One region of the Pseudarthrobacter sp. 01T43 genome, then DNA from elsewhere that is predicted to be linked to it. Evidence: riboswitches for the same ligand, from Rfam matches in the RefSeq annotation. Region 1 holds a riboswitch; each other region holds the start of a gene.

Evidence for each region. A riboswitch is a leader RNA that binds a small molecule or an ion and turns the genes downstream of it on or off. The one in region 1 is predicted to bind cyclic di-AMP.
Region 2: it holds a riboswitch for cyclic di-AMP, as region 1 does, so the genes downstream of both, AC1DIM_RS02410 (LysM peptidoglycan-binding domain-containing protein) here and AC1DIM_RS16070 (M23 family metallopeptidase) in region 1, are expected to answer to the same signal.
Region 3: it holds a riboswitch for cyclic di-AMP, as region 1 does, so the genes downstream of both, AC1DIM_RS00350 (aggregation-promoting factor C-terminal-like domain-containing protein) here and AC1DIM_RS16070 (M23 family metallopeptidase) in region 1, are expected to answer to the same signal.

What each region holds. Positions count from the first base shown of each region.
Region 1 covers NZ_JBFTPV010000021.1:4,314-9,497, forward strand. The annotation lists gene AC1DIM_RS16060 (NlpC/P60 family protein) at 92-844, opposite strand; gene AC1DIM_RS16065 (C40 family peptidase) at 1,015-1,704, opposite strand; cyclic di-AMP (ydaO/yuaA leader) riboswitch at 1,775-1,936, opposite strand; gene AC1DIM_RS16070 (M23 family metallopeptidase) at 2,086-2,910, opposite strand; cyclic di-AMP (ydaO/yuaA leader) riboswitch at 2,914-3,132, opposite strand; gene AC1DIM_RS16075 (iron-dependent transcriptional repressor DtxR) at 3,308-4,000, opposite strand; gene serC (phosphoserine transaminase) at 4,278-5,184, shown strand, end outside.
Region 2 covers NZ_JBFTPV010000002.1:169,564-174,747, reverse strand. The annotation lists gene AC1DIM_RS02425 (DNA alkylation repair protein) at 1-125, opposite strand, end outside; gene AC1DIM_RS02420 (TraR/DksA family transcriptional regulator) at 143-508, opposite strand; gene AC1DIM_RS02415 (aggregation-promoting factor C-terminal-like domain-containing protein) at 619-1,905, opposite strand; cyclic di-AMP (ydaO/yuaA leader) riboswitch at 2,287-2,451, shown strand; gene AC1DIM_RS02410 (LysM peptidoglycan-binding domain-containing protein) at 2,455-3,276, shown strand; gene AC1DIM_RS02405 (globin domain-containing protein) at 3,679-4,887, shown strand; gene ribA (GTP cyclohydrolase II RibA) at 4,904-5,184, opposite strand, start outside.
Region 3 covers NZ_JBFTPV010000001.1:81,338-86,521, forward strand. The annotation lists gene AC1DIM_RS00345 (ArnT family glycosyltransferase) at 1-1,602, shown strand, start outside; cyclic di-AMP (ydaO/yuaA leader) riboswitch at 1,823-1,984, shown strand; gene AC1DIM_RS00350 (aggregation-promoting factor C-terminal-like domain-containing protein) at 1,990-2,694, shown strand; gene AC1DIM_RS00355 (YdeI/OmpD-associated family protein) at 2,860-3,303, shown strand; gene AC1DIM_RS00360 (VOC family protein) at 3,414-3,788, opposite strand; gene upp (uracil phosphoribosyltransferase) at 3,849-4,484, opposite strand; gene AC1DIM_RS00370 (phosphatase PAP2 family protein) at 4,497-5,184, opposite strand, start outside.

The DNA of each region.
Region 1 (5,184 bases):
GCCGCCACCTGCCCGCCCGGTTCCGGCAGGGCAAGAGACAGCAAAGGACCCCCGCCATCAGGCGGAGGTCCTTTGAAAGCTCAAACAGTTGCTAGGACACGCGGATGAAAACCGGTCCTGAGCCAACGTTGGCACTGAACACAACGGTCTGGTTGCCGTTGTAGCCGCCGTGCACGGCCTGTCCGTTGCCTGCGTAGACAGCAATGTGGGCCATGCCTGAGCCGCCGTTTGCGTAGTAGATCAGATCGCCGGGCTGTGCTTCTGCTGCACTCACGGTGCGGCCCAGGGAGAGGTAGCCGGCGGGCCAGTCGTGGAAGTGGATTCCTACAGCGGCCAGCGAGTTGGTCACCAGCATGGTGCAGTCCTGGTTGACACCCAACTGGGCGTACGCAGCGGACAGGATGGCCTGGCCCTTACCGCTGGCAGCGACCGGTGCGGCCGGTGCTGCGGGAGCGGAAGAGGCCACCTTGATGGCTGCCGCGGGCGTGGCCGCGGGAGCGGCGGCGGCCGGCGCCTCAACAACGGCCGCGGGCTCTTCAACGGGAGCCGGCGTGGTGGTGACTGCCGGCTTCTCGTAGGAGATGGCAATGGTGGATTCAGCCGAAATGACGGCCGGTGCCGCGACGCCAACCTCAACGGTGGGGGCCGCTTCGTGCTGAACACCGGTGTCGGCGGCGTTAGCCGCGATACCACTGGTCAGGACCAGGCCGGAAGCAGCGGCGATAACCGCGGCCTGACGGCCCATGCCGCCGGCGTTGTCGCCGACTGCCTTGGCAATGACAGCCAGCGAGTTGGTCTTGGTGACCTCGGCGCGGTGCCGTGCAACAGCTGCACGAGTAGTCATTAATGTTTCTCTCTTTCGTGTTCCTCAGCACCGCGGTAGCAGGCATAAGGGCTTTGGACGCGCCGGCATCTTGGGGGTACGCCGGCACGCCCCGAACGGGGATTCAGTATGGGTTTCCGCGAGGAAGAGTCCCTGCAGCGCAAGACTGCAGGGACAAAGGCGCAGGGAAGTTACTTCGCCAGGGTGAAGAAGGAGGAGGTGCCCGTTGCAGCAGCAGCGTGCAGCATGGTGCCCTGCGAGGGGTTCAGTGCGCTGATCATCATGCCGTTGCCGACGTAGATGCCCACGTGGGCGCCGCCGTTTTGCATAACCAGGTCACCGGGAGCGGGCGTGGAGGTGGGCCGCATAACGGTCCAGGCGTTCGTGCGGGGAATGCTGATGCCGGCCTGGGCGTAGACCCACTGCGTGAAGCCCGAGCAGTCCCAGCCGTTGGGAGTGGTGCCACCCCACAGGTAGGGGTGGCCGATGCCGGTGTAGGCAATGGCTGCCAGGCCCGACGCAGCTGCGGAGGAAACGGTATCCGCAAGCTTGGCCGATGCGTCCTTGGTCGCGTCGGCAGCCGGTGCACCAGCAGCCCGGGCTGCTGTTTCCGTAGCGGTGGACTGCGCACGCACCCGTTCGATCACGGGCGCGGCCGTGGTCTTGACCACCGGGCGCTCGAAGGAGACGGTGGCGGTGGGTGCGGCGGTCACGGCAAGCGCAGCCTGTGCGGATCCGGACTCGGTGGACGCGGACACACCAGCGGTGGTGTCAGCGGCGTTGGCCGGAAGCCCCATGGTCAGGATGAGACCTGACGCGGCTGCAATGACTGCAGCCTGGCGACCTACGGTCCCGGCATTTGCACTGACTGCCTTGGACACGGAGCCCAAAGGATTGGTGCGAACCGTTTGCGCACGGTGGCGCGCAGAATTATGGCGTGAAGACACGAAGGTAGCCTCTCCCAATGCCTGCGAGGTGAGCTGTCGGATTCGGATGGGAGTTCACCCGGCCGCGCCGCTTCCTGGGAAGCTTTGCGACTTAACCCCAAGGCCTTCAGAATCGAAGACCAAAATTGGTTCCCCCGCCCCTGCCAGACGATGTCATGCGAACGGACCTTGAGCGGTGGCAGAGCTAGGCAATCCACTCAAGAACGTCAACTTCGGAAAAGTTGACGCGCTTTAGACGTTACAGGAGATCAGAGCCAATGTCACATTCAGGTCACGGCATGTCACCGAGATTTGAGAGCTGACCATCATTTGAGCTCAGAGCCATCCGGTGGGATCAACGACGTCGCCGTTGACCTGAACCTCGAAGTGGAGGTGGCAACCGGTGGAGGCGCCCGTGGTGCCGCTGAGGGCCACAACCTGGCCGCGGGTCACGGTCTGGCCGACCTTGACGGCGAACGAGGACAAGTGGTTGTACGTGGTTTCCAGTCCGTTGCCATGGTCCACCACGACGCGGTTACCGCCGCCATACTGGTGCCAGCCAACAAATGTCACAGTTCCGCTGGCAGCAGCCATCACCTGGGTCCCGCACTGCGCCACGTAGTCCTGGCCGCGGTGGAAGTCACCGGTACCACCGGTGATAGGGCTGACGCGGAACCCGAAAGGCGACGCGGTGATCATCTGGGCCAACGGCGGGCCAAGGGTTCCGGCGGAGGCCGCACGCGTGATGGACCCGACTGACTGGGCGCTCAACAGCTGCTTGAGCTTGCCGTCCGGGTCGCCTTGGGTAACAACGGAAGAGCGGCTGAAGTCAATCTGCGCGCCAGCTTCGGCGGAAATCTCAGGCTGCGGAGCGGCCGACACTGCCGAAACGGACTGGCCGGGCTGCTGGTCCGCCATGACCGGGCCCGTTACCGGAACGGTCACGGTCAGGAGCAGGCCCGTTGCGGCAAGGGCGATGCCGGCTTTCTGCCCTACGCCGCTGGCGGCGGCGAAATCGGTCACCTGCCGGAATGCACCCCGGCGGCGGCGCGCTTCGCGCTGCGGATCGCGGGGCCTCTCCGCGGTGGAATCCCCGACCGTGCGAGGCGCCGAAGCAGGGCCCGCCGCGCGGCGGCGGCCCCTTGAGTATTGCGTGGTCAAGAATGTTCCTCTCTGGATAGCCTGCGAAGTTAGCTGTCGGATTCGGATCAGAGAGTTCAAAGACCCGGCCCGCCGCTGCAAGCACTTCGCGCAGAAATATCCCGTGAGGATCCCTCGCTGGAAGAGGCTTGCTGCTGACGGACTTCACCCCAAGGCAGCCTTGCGACTGCCGGTTGTGGTTCCCCCGCCTCTGCCAGTTGGTGACTCGTGCACCTGATTCGCTGGCAGAGCTCGGCTCCGGATCAGGTAACGCTTTTGTATCGACGCTTGGTTTCAAACTATAGGCGATCAAAACGGACAGTAACAATTCCGTTATATTTGCGGAATGGCAGAAGTTGCGCTAGCCCAAAGAGGATCGGCCGCGCCACAGGACCGCTTCATGTGACTGCGGCGGGTTTCAGCTAACCGAAACGAAAACGTGGGCCGCGACTTCCGGTGGCAGTTCGAGCGCGCCCTCGATCCCCGGAACCCGTACGGAAATGTACTCCCCTACGCGCTCCAGCGAGACCGCCGCGCCGGGCCTGATTCCGCCTTCATCCAGCTGTACCAACAACTCAGGTTCCACCTGGATGGGCTCAGCCAGCCTGCTGATCGTGACACTCGACGTCGGCCCGTATCCGCGCATGGCCTCAACGAGATTAATCACACCAGTTTCAGGGAGGGCGGCAGCTCCGCCCAGCGCGGCCAGCCCGGGGATGGGATTGCCGTAGGGCGACTTGGTGGGGTGGTCAAGGAGTTGGTAGATGCGCCGTTCCACCCGCTCGCTCATCACGTGCTCCCAGCGGCACGCTTCATCATGAACGTAGGCCCAGTCCAAGCCAATAACGTCAGCCAGGAGGCGCTCCGCGAGCCGGTGCTTGCGCATCACCTCGGTGGCGCGCTTGCGGCCGGTCTCGGTGAGTTCCAAATGACGGTCCCCGGACACCACAACCAAACCGTCGCGTTCCATCCGCCCGACGGTTTGGGAAACGGTGGGTCCGGAGTGGCGCAGCCGCTCGGCGATGCGTGCGCGAAGAGCAACGATGTTCTCTTCCTCAAGCTCCAAAATGGTTCGAAGATACATCTCCGTGGTATCGATCAGATCCGTCATCCAGCTCAGCTCCTCGAGCACAGTACCTTGCGTTGACCCACCGTATCGCGTTCAAGCCGCAGAGAGGTCCAGTAAAAAGCTTAACCTATTTTGAATTTGTCCGGATAATCGCCCTAGGCTGCGAATCGTCTCACTGACCAGACTATGACGGCGCCGGTTGCCGCCCGATCCAAGGTTTCAGGCAGAATAAAAGCGGCCCTCGTTGCAGTCGCCGCTGACTGCCGGCCACCCCACCGTCCCGGACGTCAACCACGTCCATGCCGAATTTGGAGCCCTTGTGAGCGAAACCAGCATCACTATTCCTGCCGATCTCCTGCCCAAGGACGGACGCTTCGGCGCGGGACCTTCCAAGGTCAGGCCGGAGCAGCTTGAGGCCCTCTCAGCAGCGTCCCGGACAATCCTCGGTACTTCCCACCGCCAGGCGCCCGTCAAGAACCTGGTGGGTTCCGTTCGCGAGGGCCTCAGCCAGTTCTTCCGCGCCCCGGAGGGCTACGAGGTTATCCTGGGCGTCGGCGGCTCCACGGCATTCTGGGACATCGCAGCCTTCGGCCTGGTGGAAAAGAAGGCCCAGCACCTGTCGTTCGGCGAGTTTGGCTCCAAGTTCGCCTCGGCCACCAACAAGGCGCCCTTCCTGGAGGCCTCCTCCATCATCAAGTCCGAGCCCGGCACCCGCCCGGATGCCCGGGCGGAGGCCGGCGTTGACGTCTACGCGTGGCCGCAGAACGAGACGTCCACGGGCGTTGCAGCTCCGGTCAAACGCGTCGAGGGCACCGACGCCGGCTCGCTGGTCGTGGTGGATGCGACGTCCGCCGCCGGTGGGCTGGACGTGGACGTTGCCGAGTCGGATGTGTACTACTTCGCCCCGCAGAAGAACTTTGCGTCAGACGGCGGCCTGTGGCTGGGCCTGTTCTCCCCCGCCGCACTGGAACGCGCAGCGCGGATCAAGGCGAGCGGCCGCTGGATCCCGGACTTCCTGGACCTCCAGACGGCCATCGATAACTCCAGGCTGAACCAGACGTACAACACGCCCTCTCTCTCGACACTGGTGACGCTGGATTCCCAGGTGCAGTGGTTGAACTCGAACGGCGGGCTCGACTTCGCCAGCAAGCGCACTGCCGATTCTGCAGGCCGGATCTACGCCTGGGCCGAGGCATCCGAATACGCCACCCCGTTCGTGACCAAGT
Region 2 (5,184 bases), on a different contig from region 1:
ACGGCCCCCACCGATGCCCCGTAGGAACTGAGGGCCCCGCCCACGCGTGACTCCACCTCTTCGGCCCGGTACCAGATGCCTTCATTCTGCAGGGTGGTATCGATAAAGCCGGCAGCGTCCTGCACTCTTTGATTCAATGGCGTCACCGCCGGCCCTGGCGTCCGGCGGCGGCATGTTCGATGCAGTACGGGGTCCATGGCCTGGCCTCCAGGCGGCCTTCGGCGATGGGGCCGCCGCAAACGGCGCACATGCCATACGTGCCGTCCGAGATTCTGTGCAGCGCGGCTTCAACCTCGGCCAGCCCGGCGCTGCTCTGGTTCAGCAGCGCCGACGCCTGCGACAGCTCGAAAGCAATGGTGGCGCCCTCCGGGTCATGCTCGTCGTCCACATTGGAATCCTGGCGGGCGGCATTGGCCGACGAGATGTCCGCCCGCAGCGCCGGAAGCAGTGCCAGTTTCCGGTCCCGCTCTTCCTCCAGCAGGATCCGGAACCGTTCATAGTCAGCCATGGGAAAAGCCTAGCGCCGCCCCGTCCGCTGTCCCTTCATTCCCGCGTCCGGGACGCCGGCCACGGTGGAAGCCATGGACGGCAGGCGGATCAACGAGTGGCGGTGGGCTCTTAGTACCAGTTCCTGATCACGGAGTGGTTCCAGGCGCCACACGGAGACCCGTAGCGGTCCAGGATGTAGCCGAGTCCCCATTCGACCTGGGTGCGGTAGCTGGTGAGCCAGTCGCTGCCTGAGCTTGCATACTTGCTGGCCGGCAGCGCCTGAGCGATGCCATACGCCCCTGAGTCGGGGTTTGTGGCGGTGGTGAGCCAGTTGGATTCCTTCGTCCACAGCTGGGCCAGGCACTGGAACTGGTCCTGGCCCCAGCCGAAGCCGGAAAGCCGTCCCGCAGCGTAGTTTCTCGCTGCCGCGGGGTCGTTGACCGCGCCGCCCGGAACGGAAGGTACAACGACGGGCGTCGGGGTCGGCGCCGGACTTTCCGCCGGAGGTGCTGGAACGGGGACTCCGGGCGCCGGGTTCTGGGGCGCCGGGTTCGCCGGGGCCTGGGCGGCAGCCCTGGCGGCGGCATCAGCCTGCCGGCGCGCCTGCTCTTCCGCTGCCGCCCGCTTGGCCGCCTGCGACACCTCGTAGGCGGCCTGGGCAGCCTGGCCTTGCCGGAATTCTCCTTCCACTGCTGCGGTGGTTCCTTTGAGTGAGGCGAGTTGGGCGGTGAGTTCATCGCTGTGCTGCTGTTGCTCCGCGACCTGCTGGGACATCGAGCGCTGGGCTGTCCGGGCTGAGCCAAGCTTGGCTTCGGCGACGCCGGCGAGCCGTTCGCGCTCAGTCTTTGCGGCACGCTCCTGCTCTGCCAGCGCTGCCGAGATTCGTTCCGACTCCGCTGATTTGTGGACCAGAAGCGCCGTCTTGTCACTGATGATCCGGACGATGTCAAGGCCGTGGAGACTGTTGGTCTGCATGGCGTCGAGCGCCACGAAAAAACCCAGGTTTGTGCCACCGGTCTTGTAAGACTGCACAGCAAGGGCCCCGATCTCTTTCTTGTGCCGGCTCGATTCATCGTGGGCATGGGCCACCTGGCCTGCCAGTGCATCCACCCTGGAACTGGCTGCCTGAAGAGCGGACTGTGCCACAGCGTATTCGGCAGCAGCGGCTACGGCGGCATTGCCCAGGGACTCCGCCTGAGTTTGCAGGCCACCGAGCAGATCCCCAATTCTGGTGACTTCGGCGGCCGTGCCGGCCTCGCTGTGCCTGGCCTTCTCCACGTCCTGCCAGGACGGAAACCCACCGTGAGGGGCCTGGTCCGATGCGTGCGCGGGTAGCAAGGAGAACGATGTGGCCACAGACAGGGCAAGTACCGCCGTGAGACCGGGCAGCCGCAATTTTTGCGCAGACAGGGACATAGTTCGTGAGCTTACCGGGCAAGTCCGGGATTCCGGCGGCCATTGCCGCCGGTTGGCATGCCCAGCGAACCGGCGGCGGGCATCGGGAAGTGGTGCTCTCTTACCATTTTCGGCGCCCGGAACGCCTTCAGCCGTGCGTATTTTGAGATTCGACGATCAGTTGGATGACCTGACCGGGAATATACGGATCCCGGGCGGTGACCTGCACCGTCGTGGCGAACGCAGGAAAAATCCAACACGTTAGCGGGGTGAATTTTGGCCCTACATTCCGTTATCGGAATGTGACATTGGGGAAAAGTACCGGTTATGGTCGTTCGGTGCCCTGGTTCAAAGCCAGGACATTCCCGTCAGTATGCCGAGCCCTGCCACTGACCCGGGACCCCAGACGCAATGCAACTGGCAGGGACGGGGGAACCACGTTTCCACGGCCTACTGAGGCCTTGGGGTTAAGTCGGCAATCGTCCCGTCCATCATGGCGGCGATCCCGGCCGGGTCTCTCCAACCCGAACCCGACAGCTCACCCCGCAGGCATGGGAGAGGCAATCAACCATGTCCAAGAAGTACACTGCCGCACGCCATCGTGCAGCCACCACCACCACGTCCCGCGCCCTGATGATCGGCCGGCCGGCCCTTGTAGTCGCTGCCGCATCCGGACTGTTTTTCGGCTTCAGCGCCCCGGCCCACGCCGGCGTCCAAGGACCTGACAACTCCGGAACAGCCGCTGCCCAGGGCCAGGTAAGTGCACCGGCAGCAGCCGTGGCTCCGGCCCCTGCACCGGCCGCGGCCAACATCCACACCGTCGTCTCCGGCGACACCCTCGGCCAGATCTCCGCGGCCAACGGCGTAGCACTGAACGACGTCCTGACCGCCAATGGCCTGTCGCTGACGTCGATCATCTACCCGGGCAACCAGATTCAGATCCCCAGCGCCGGGCAGGCCGTCGCGGCCCCGGCTCCGGCCGCAGCACCGGCTCCGGCAGCGAAGGCCGCCGCGGCCCCGGCTGCCCCCACGAACACCGGCATCAAGCTGGCCTCAACGTCAGCACCGGCCCAGGCCCCGGCCGGCTCAGTTGGCGCGGGAATCCTGGCCAATGCCTACTCCCAGATCGGGGTACAGCAGGACTGCACCGCCATGGTGGAGAAGGCACTGCGCTCAGTCGGCAAGAGTGTCGGAGACCTGGCCCCGGGCCAGTTCTTCCAGTACGGAAGCGTTGTTGGCACGCCCGCCCCGGGCGACCTGGTGATAACCGCCGGACACGTCGGCGTCTTCGCCGGAAACGGCCAGGTTGTCAGCGGCGGCGTGGACGGTTTCAAGACCCAGGTCCACTCCCTCAGCTGGCTCCCCGGCGCATCCTTCGTCCACGTAGCGTGACCCCAGCCGGCTGGACGGCGGCGCGCGGCACCCAGCCGCCCGCCGTCGTCGGCCGCTGCTGCATACTCGGACGTGCTGCCCGAACCAGGACAGCATGTCATTCCAGGCAGCAGTCGCCCAGGTCTGGTTACTCCGTTTCCCAGTGCCATGGTGGACGGCGTGATCCACGCCCGGGTAGGCAGTGAGCTGATGCGTCACAGCGGTGGTTCCAGGGCATCCCTTCAGACCCGGCAACTCGGTAGCCGCCTGCCACGTGATGCGACATCCCGCTCCGAAACACGCCGTCCTGCAAGGCAATGCCGCCGCCGTCCCGGCCCTTCTCCAAGCCGGCTCAGCCTGTTAGATTGGCACAGCCACGACGACTGACGCTGGGTTCAGCCGGTCATCAAGGAAGGACGCACCATGCTCTCTGACACTGCCCTCCCCGTCATCAAGGCAACGCTGCCTGTGGTGGGTGCAAATATCGAGGAAATCGCCAAACGGTTCTACAAACACATGTTCGAGGCCAGGCCGGACCTGCTCGACGGCCTCTTCAACCGCGGAAACCAGGCTGACGGCCGCCAGCAACAGGCGCTGGCCGGATCCATCGCCGCCTTCGCCACCTACCTCGTGGATAAGCCGGACCAACTGCCGGACCACCTGTTGTCCCGCGTTGCCCACAAGCACGTCTCGCTTGGCCTGAGCCCGGACCAGTACCAGATCGTCCACGACCATCTGTTCTGGGCCATCGTGGACGTGCTCGGGGACGCTGTCACCCCGGAGGTCGCGGCGGCCTGGGACGAGGTGTACTGGCTGATGGGGAACCTGCTGATCAACAAGGAGCGCGGGCTCTACGGCGCCGTGCACCTTTCCCCGGATACCATCTGGCGCACCTGGCGGGTGGCCCAGCGCATCCAGGAGACGGCCGACGTCGTCACATTTGTTGTGGAACGGACCGACGAACGGGACGTGAAGCCGTCCCTCCCCGGGCAGTACGTGACCATCAAGATGCCCATGAAGGATGGCGTACATCAGCCGCGCCAGTACAGCCTGACCCGCGCCGATGACGGACAGCACCGGCAGTTCGCTGTTAAGAGGGTCCATGGACTCGCCACTCCTGACGGCGAGATGTCCAACCTCCTGCACCAGGACGTCAATGTCGGCGATGAAGTGGTGCTTTCAGCACCCTTCGGCGATGTGGTGCTGGAGTACACCGACCGGCCTGTGGTGCTGGCCAGCGCCGGCATCGGCATCACCCCCATGGCCGGGATGCTCTCCCACCTGGTGAAGGCCGGCTCGCAGCGCCGGGTGATGCTCCTGCACGCTGACGAAAGTCCGGACTCGTTTCCGCTCCGCCAGCAGGTCACCGAGGACATCGGCCGGCTGCCTGAGGGATCCCTGCACAGTTGGTTCGTGAATCCGGCAGAGGATCAGGACCCGTCCGGATCAAGCTTCAAGGGGTTCATGGACGTCAATGCCGTGGAGCTGCCGCTGGACGCCGAATACTACCTGTGCGGACCTCTGCCGTTCCTGAAATCGGTGCGGAGTGCGTTGATCGCCAAGGGCGTTCCAGCCAAGGATGTCCAGTACGAAGTGTTCGGCCCGGACCTGTGGCTGGCTGACTTCCAGTGAATCGGAACCGCGCCGACTAGAACTGTTCTGCGGGAATCGTAAACCCGAGATCCAGGAGTCCGCGGCCGGCCTGTTCCAGGATCGGGTCCATGGTCAGCGATGCGTGGTTCAGCAGCACGTTGACGTCACGCTGGATCCGCTGGAGCGGGTGCGTCAGGCGGTGCACGCTGCCGCCTGAGCCGGTCAGGATGAGCCGGACCGCCTCGGCCGAGGCTTGGCCGCTGAGGCCGAGCGAGAGCCGGTACCGCGCGCGCTCTTCATCAGTGAAGGCAACTGGCCGGCGTCCGAAGGACGAGG
Region 3 (5,184 bases), on a different contig from region 1:
CGCGCAGGCCTGCTCGCCGCCGTGGTGCTGGCCACCACACCGGTGGCCACGCTGATGTTCCGGTTCAACAATCCCGATGCCTTGCTGGTACTTCTCATGACTGCCGCCGGTTACGCGACGCTCCGGTCCATCCAGGACGGCAAGGTGCACTGGCTGGTGCTGGCCGGGGTGTTCCTGGGCTTCGGCTTCCTCACCAAGCAGCTCCAGGTGCTGCTGGTGGTTCCCGGTTTTGCCCTTGCCTACGCCGTGGCGGCGCCGGGAGGAATCGGCCGACGCCTGCTCCGGCTGGCGGGGGCGGGAGCAGCCATGCTGGCCTCCGCCGGCTGGTGGCTCCTCGCTGTGGAGCTGACGCCGGCGAATCTGCGACCCTACATTGGCGGTTCGCAGCACAATTCGATCCTTGAGCTCACGCTCGGTTACAACGGTTTGGGCCGCCTGACCGGCGACGAAACCGGCAGCGTGGGCGGCGGAAACGGCTGGGGGATCCCCGGCCTGTTGCGGATGTTCAACAGCGAATTCGGCGGCCAGATCGCGTGGTTGCTGCCTTCCGTCCTGCTCCTCGCCGCCGGCCTGCTGTGGGTTGGCCGCCGCGCACCGCGCACGGACCCTGTGCGCGCCTCGGTCATGGTGTGGGGCTCGTGGGTGCTGGTCACCGCGTTGGTGTTCAGTTTCATGGCCGGCATCATCCACCCGTATTACGCGGTGGCGCTGGCGCCCGGAATCGCGGGGCTGACCGGGCTGGGCGGTGTCCTTCTCTGGCAGCACCGGCGGCAGTCCGTCGCGGCCCTGCTACTTTCCGCTGCAGTCGCGGCTGCGGCATTGATGGCCTTCGACCTGTTGGGCACTACCGCTGCATACGGTCCGTGGCTCCGCTGGCTGGTTCTGATCGGCGGGCTCGCCGGCGCCGCGGGTGTGCTGTTTGGTAGGCTCCTGCAGATCCGTTTCGTTCAGCGGACGACGGCGGTCCTCGCCGTCGCGGCATCCCTCGCGGGTCCGCTGGCCTTCTCGCTTTCAACTGCGGCCGCGGCCCACAGCGGCGCGATCGTCAGTGCCGGGCCGCTGACAAGCGCAGGCGGTTTCCGTCCTGGCGCGACTGCGGCGGGCGGATTCGGTGGCGCTGCCGGCGGGGCGCGCAACGGCTTCGGCACCAACGGCGTTGGCCCCAACGGCACCGGGCAGGGCGGATCCGGTCAGGGCGGCCCCGGGGGGAACGCCGGCGGCGGTAATCGGCAAGCCGGCGGAATGGGTGGCCTCCTCGGGGCAACCACGCCGTCGTCCGAGCTTGTTGCAGCGCTGAAAGATGGTGCGTCCGGCTACACCTGGGCAGCTGCCGTCGTGGGTTCGAACAACGCGGCCGGCTACCAACTGGCCACGGAACTACCGATTATGGCCGTGGGCGGCTTCAACGGAACAGACCCCTCCCCCACCGTTGCCCAGTTCCAGGATCTGGTGAGGCAAGGCAGGGTGCATTACTTCATTGCCAGCGGGAATATGCGGTCCACCAGCGGATCGGACGCGCCGTCCCAGATAGCCCAATGGGTGGCGGCGAACTTCCCGGCGCAGACCATCGGCGGCACCACGGTCTACGCCTTGGCCGGATAGACCGGAATGGGCTGAGTAAGCCCGACGGACTGAAAACGGGTTGGCGGCCGCGAAGGGGCCGCCCCCCATTGTGGCGGTCACAAAGCGCGCTTGCCGATCGACGCAAGGCAACACGCCGCCGTCGTGATCCTCGTTACCGAAATGTGACTTAATCGCCATGCTCCTGTACCGTCGATAGAGTGCGGATCCCGTTCGGGCCGCACATCCGGATGACGCCAAGCTCTGCCGCTTCCCGGATTCCGTTCGATCGAGGCAGAGGCGGGGGACCCAGAGTCCCGGGCTTTTATTGTCGCCCTTGGGGTGAAGCCAGCACGTGATCTTCCGTGTGGCCGGATGCCCTCATCCGAACCCGACAGCTAACTCCGCAGGTGTGAGAGGCGATCAACCATGTCTGAATCCAAGGTACAAACGCGCCCGCAGGACGGGTCAACCAAACTTCGCAACCGAATTCCCTCGCTGGGACAGCGTGCAGCCGTGCTCGGCACGGCGTGCGCCCTCCTGATCGGGTTGGGTGCAGCGGGCCAGGCGTCCGAATCCGGCGCGCTGACAGCGGTCAGCGATACCCAGAAGCTATCCACGGCCGACGTCGAGTCGCAGCTGACAATGGAAAAGGCCGAAATGCAGGCCAAGCCTGCGCCGGAACCCGCCGCTCCTGAGATCAGCGTTGCGCCGCAGGCCGCCGAGCCCGCACCTGCTCCCGCTCCGGCACCAGCGCCCGCTCCTGCACCAGCTCCCGTTCCTGCAGCTGCCCCCGCACCGGAGCCCGTTCCTGTTGTGGCCGTCAATGACCCCGCCGGAGCCCAGGCCTACGCCGCCGGCCAGCTGGCCAGCTACGGTTGGTCCGCTGACCAGATGCAGTGCCTGCACACACTGTGGACCAAGGAATCCGACTGGACCACCACAGCCACCAACGCCAGCAGTGGCGCGTACGGCATCGTCCAGTCGCTGCCAGCCGAGAAGATGGCGAGCGCCGGGGCGGACTACCTCACCAATTACCGCACGCAGATCAAATGGGGCCTGAACTACATCCAGGAGCGCTACCAGTCGCCGTGCGGCGCGCTGAACTTCCACCTGTCGCACAACTGGTACTAAACCCCATTCTGTCCTGAGCCCTACTCTTCGAAGTCCCGCCAGGATGCAGCAGGCCCTGAACCCCCGGTTCAGGGCCTGCTGTTTTTGTCTCCCCGCCGCCAGCCAGCCGTCCCGGCAGCCCCTGCTTCCTTCCCATGCTTCGGGCCGCCGGGTCATACTTGGCCCATGAAATTCACCACCACCATCATCGGCAGCGGCAACAAGGCAGGCATTGATGTTCCCGAGGGGGTGGTCGCGGCACTCGGGGCAGGCAAGCGTCCGCCCGTGGTGGTGACCATCAACGGCAAGAGCTACCGGAGCAGCATTGCGGTCATGGGCGGGCAGTATCTAATTGGAGTGAGCACGGCGAACCGGGACGTCACCGGCGTAGCGTCCGGTGACACGGTCGAAGTGGACGTTGAACTGGATACCCAGCCGCGCATCATCGAAGTCCCGGACGACCTCGCAGCCGCCCTGGCCGCCGACCCGGCCGCCCAGGCGTTCTACGGCACGCTGAACTACAGCACACAGCGCCGGTACGTGGAGCCGATCGGCGACGCCAAGACAGCGGAAACTCGGGCTCGTCGGATCATGAAGGTCGTAGCCGACCTCAAGGCCGGAAAGAAATGAGCCCCCGCCAATGCGTCCACCGCGCTGCTGCGTCGCCCAGGCGAATCAACCCCGAGGCTTCGCAGCCCTGGGCTTAGGTTCGCGGCCCGTGGCTTAGGCTCGCGGGGAGCTTAGGGTTGGCGGCCCGGAATGTACTGCACGGCCCACTTGTTGCCGTCGGGATCTGCAAAGTACACAAAATGGCCCCAATCCTGCACGTCCACGTCACTCACGTCCACCCCGTTGTTCTTGAGGTGCTCATGGGCGGCCTGGATGTCGGGGACCACCATCTGCAAGCTCGGGGCTGTGCCTGGCGGGGCGTCATTGAGCCCTTCCCCTATGCAGATCGAGCAGGCCGAGCCGGGCGGCGTCAGCTGGACAAAGCGGATGCCGTCGCTGGGCCGCTCGTCGTAATCAGCGTTGAACCCCACCTTGTTGACGTAAAAATCCTTCGCGCGGTCCACGTCGGATACAGGGACAAAGACAAGCTCGAGTTTCCAGTCCATCCGCACAGGCTAGCGGCGGGCTCCTGAATCCGGAAGGCCTTTTTGCCGTTGTGCCGGAAACTAGCCGGCGATGCCGTAGAGGCGGTCTCCTGCGTCGCCGAGCCCCGGCACAATGTAGGACTTCTCATTGAGCTTTTCGTCGATGGAGGCCAGAACGATGGTGACGTTGGAGTCAGCAAGTTCTTCTTCCAACTTCGCCAGGCCTTCCGGCGCGGCCAACAGGCAGATACAGGTGACGTCCGAGGCGCCGCGCTTGAAGAGGAATTTGATGGCTTCGCGCAGGGTGCCGCCGGTGGCCAACATGGGGTCCAGCACAAAGATCTGCCTGTCGGTGAGGTCCTCCGGCAGGCGTTCGGCGTAGGTGATGATGTCCAGGGTTTCCTCATCCCGGGCCATGCCCAAAAAACCCACCTCGGCCGTCGGGACCAGTTTGGTCATGCCCTCGAGCATGCCAAGGCCGGCGCGGAGGATGGGGACCACCAAGGGAGTGGGCTTGGTGAAGGCGGTGCCTATGGTGGTGCTCACCGGCGTCTCGATGGTCACAGGCTGGGTGCGGACATCGCGGGTGGCCTCGTAGGCGAGCAGGGTCACCAGCTCTTCCGTCAGCATCCGGAAGACCGGAGACGATGTGTTTTTGTCCCGCAGGACGGTGAGCTTATGGGCGACCAGCGGGTGGTCCACAACAAGAGTGCGCATGGGTCAAAACTATCATCCGGCGTTGCCCTTGCCGTGCCCGGTAATGCCGCCCTCCTCCACCACATCACGCACCACGGGCCGGTCAAACGTGGGTGCAGGCCCACGGTGTTCACGCCGCCGGAAGAAATGGAACAGGCGGTGCGCCAGGATCACAATTCCCACCCAGGCCAGGCCGAGCAGCCAGGCGGCAATGACGTCGGTGAGCCAGTGGTGGCCCAGGAAGACTCGGCTCAGACCCATGGCAATGATGAACAGCGTTCCGCCGGTGATCAATGACACCCGGACCAGCGTCCGTTGGAACTGCAGGCATGCCAGGTAGACCACCAGTCCGATGACCACTGTGGTGTTCAGCGTGTGGCCGCTGGGAAAGGACGGCGAGTTTTCGTAGGGCGGTACCGCATCGGCGTGGTCCGGCCGGGTGCGTCCCACCAACTTCTTCCCCACCGTGGTGGCAGTGATGGAGAACGCCGCGGCGCCGCCCACCAGGATCAGCGGCCGCCAGGTCCTTCCCAGGTACGTCAGCCAGGCGACAAGGATGCTGCCAAGAATCGGCATGCCGATCCCGCCACCGATATTCGTAAACCCTGTCACCACCGAATCCAGCCAAGGGTTCCGCAGGTCTTCGGCATACGACAGGGCAGGTTTGTCCAGGTTCGCCAGGCCGGCCTCGTCCACCACGTTGTCATACACTTCGGCACCC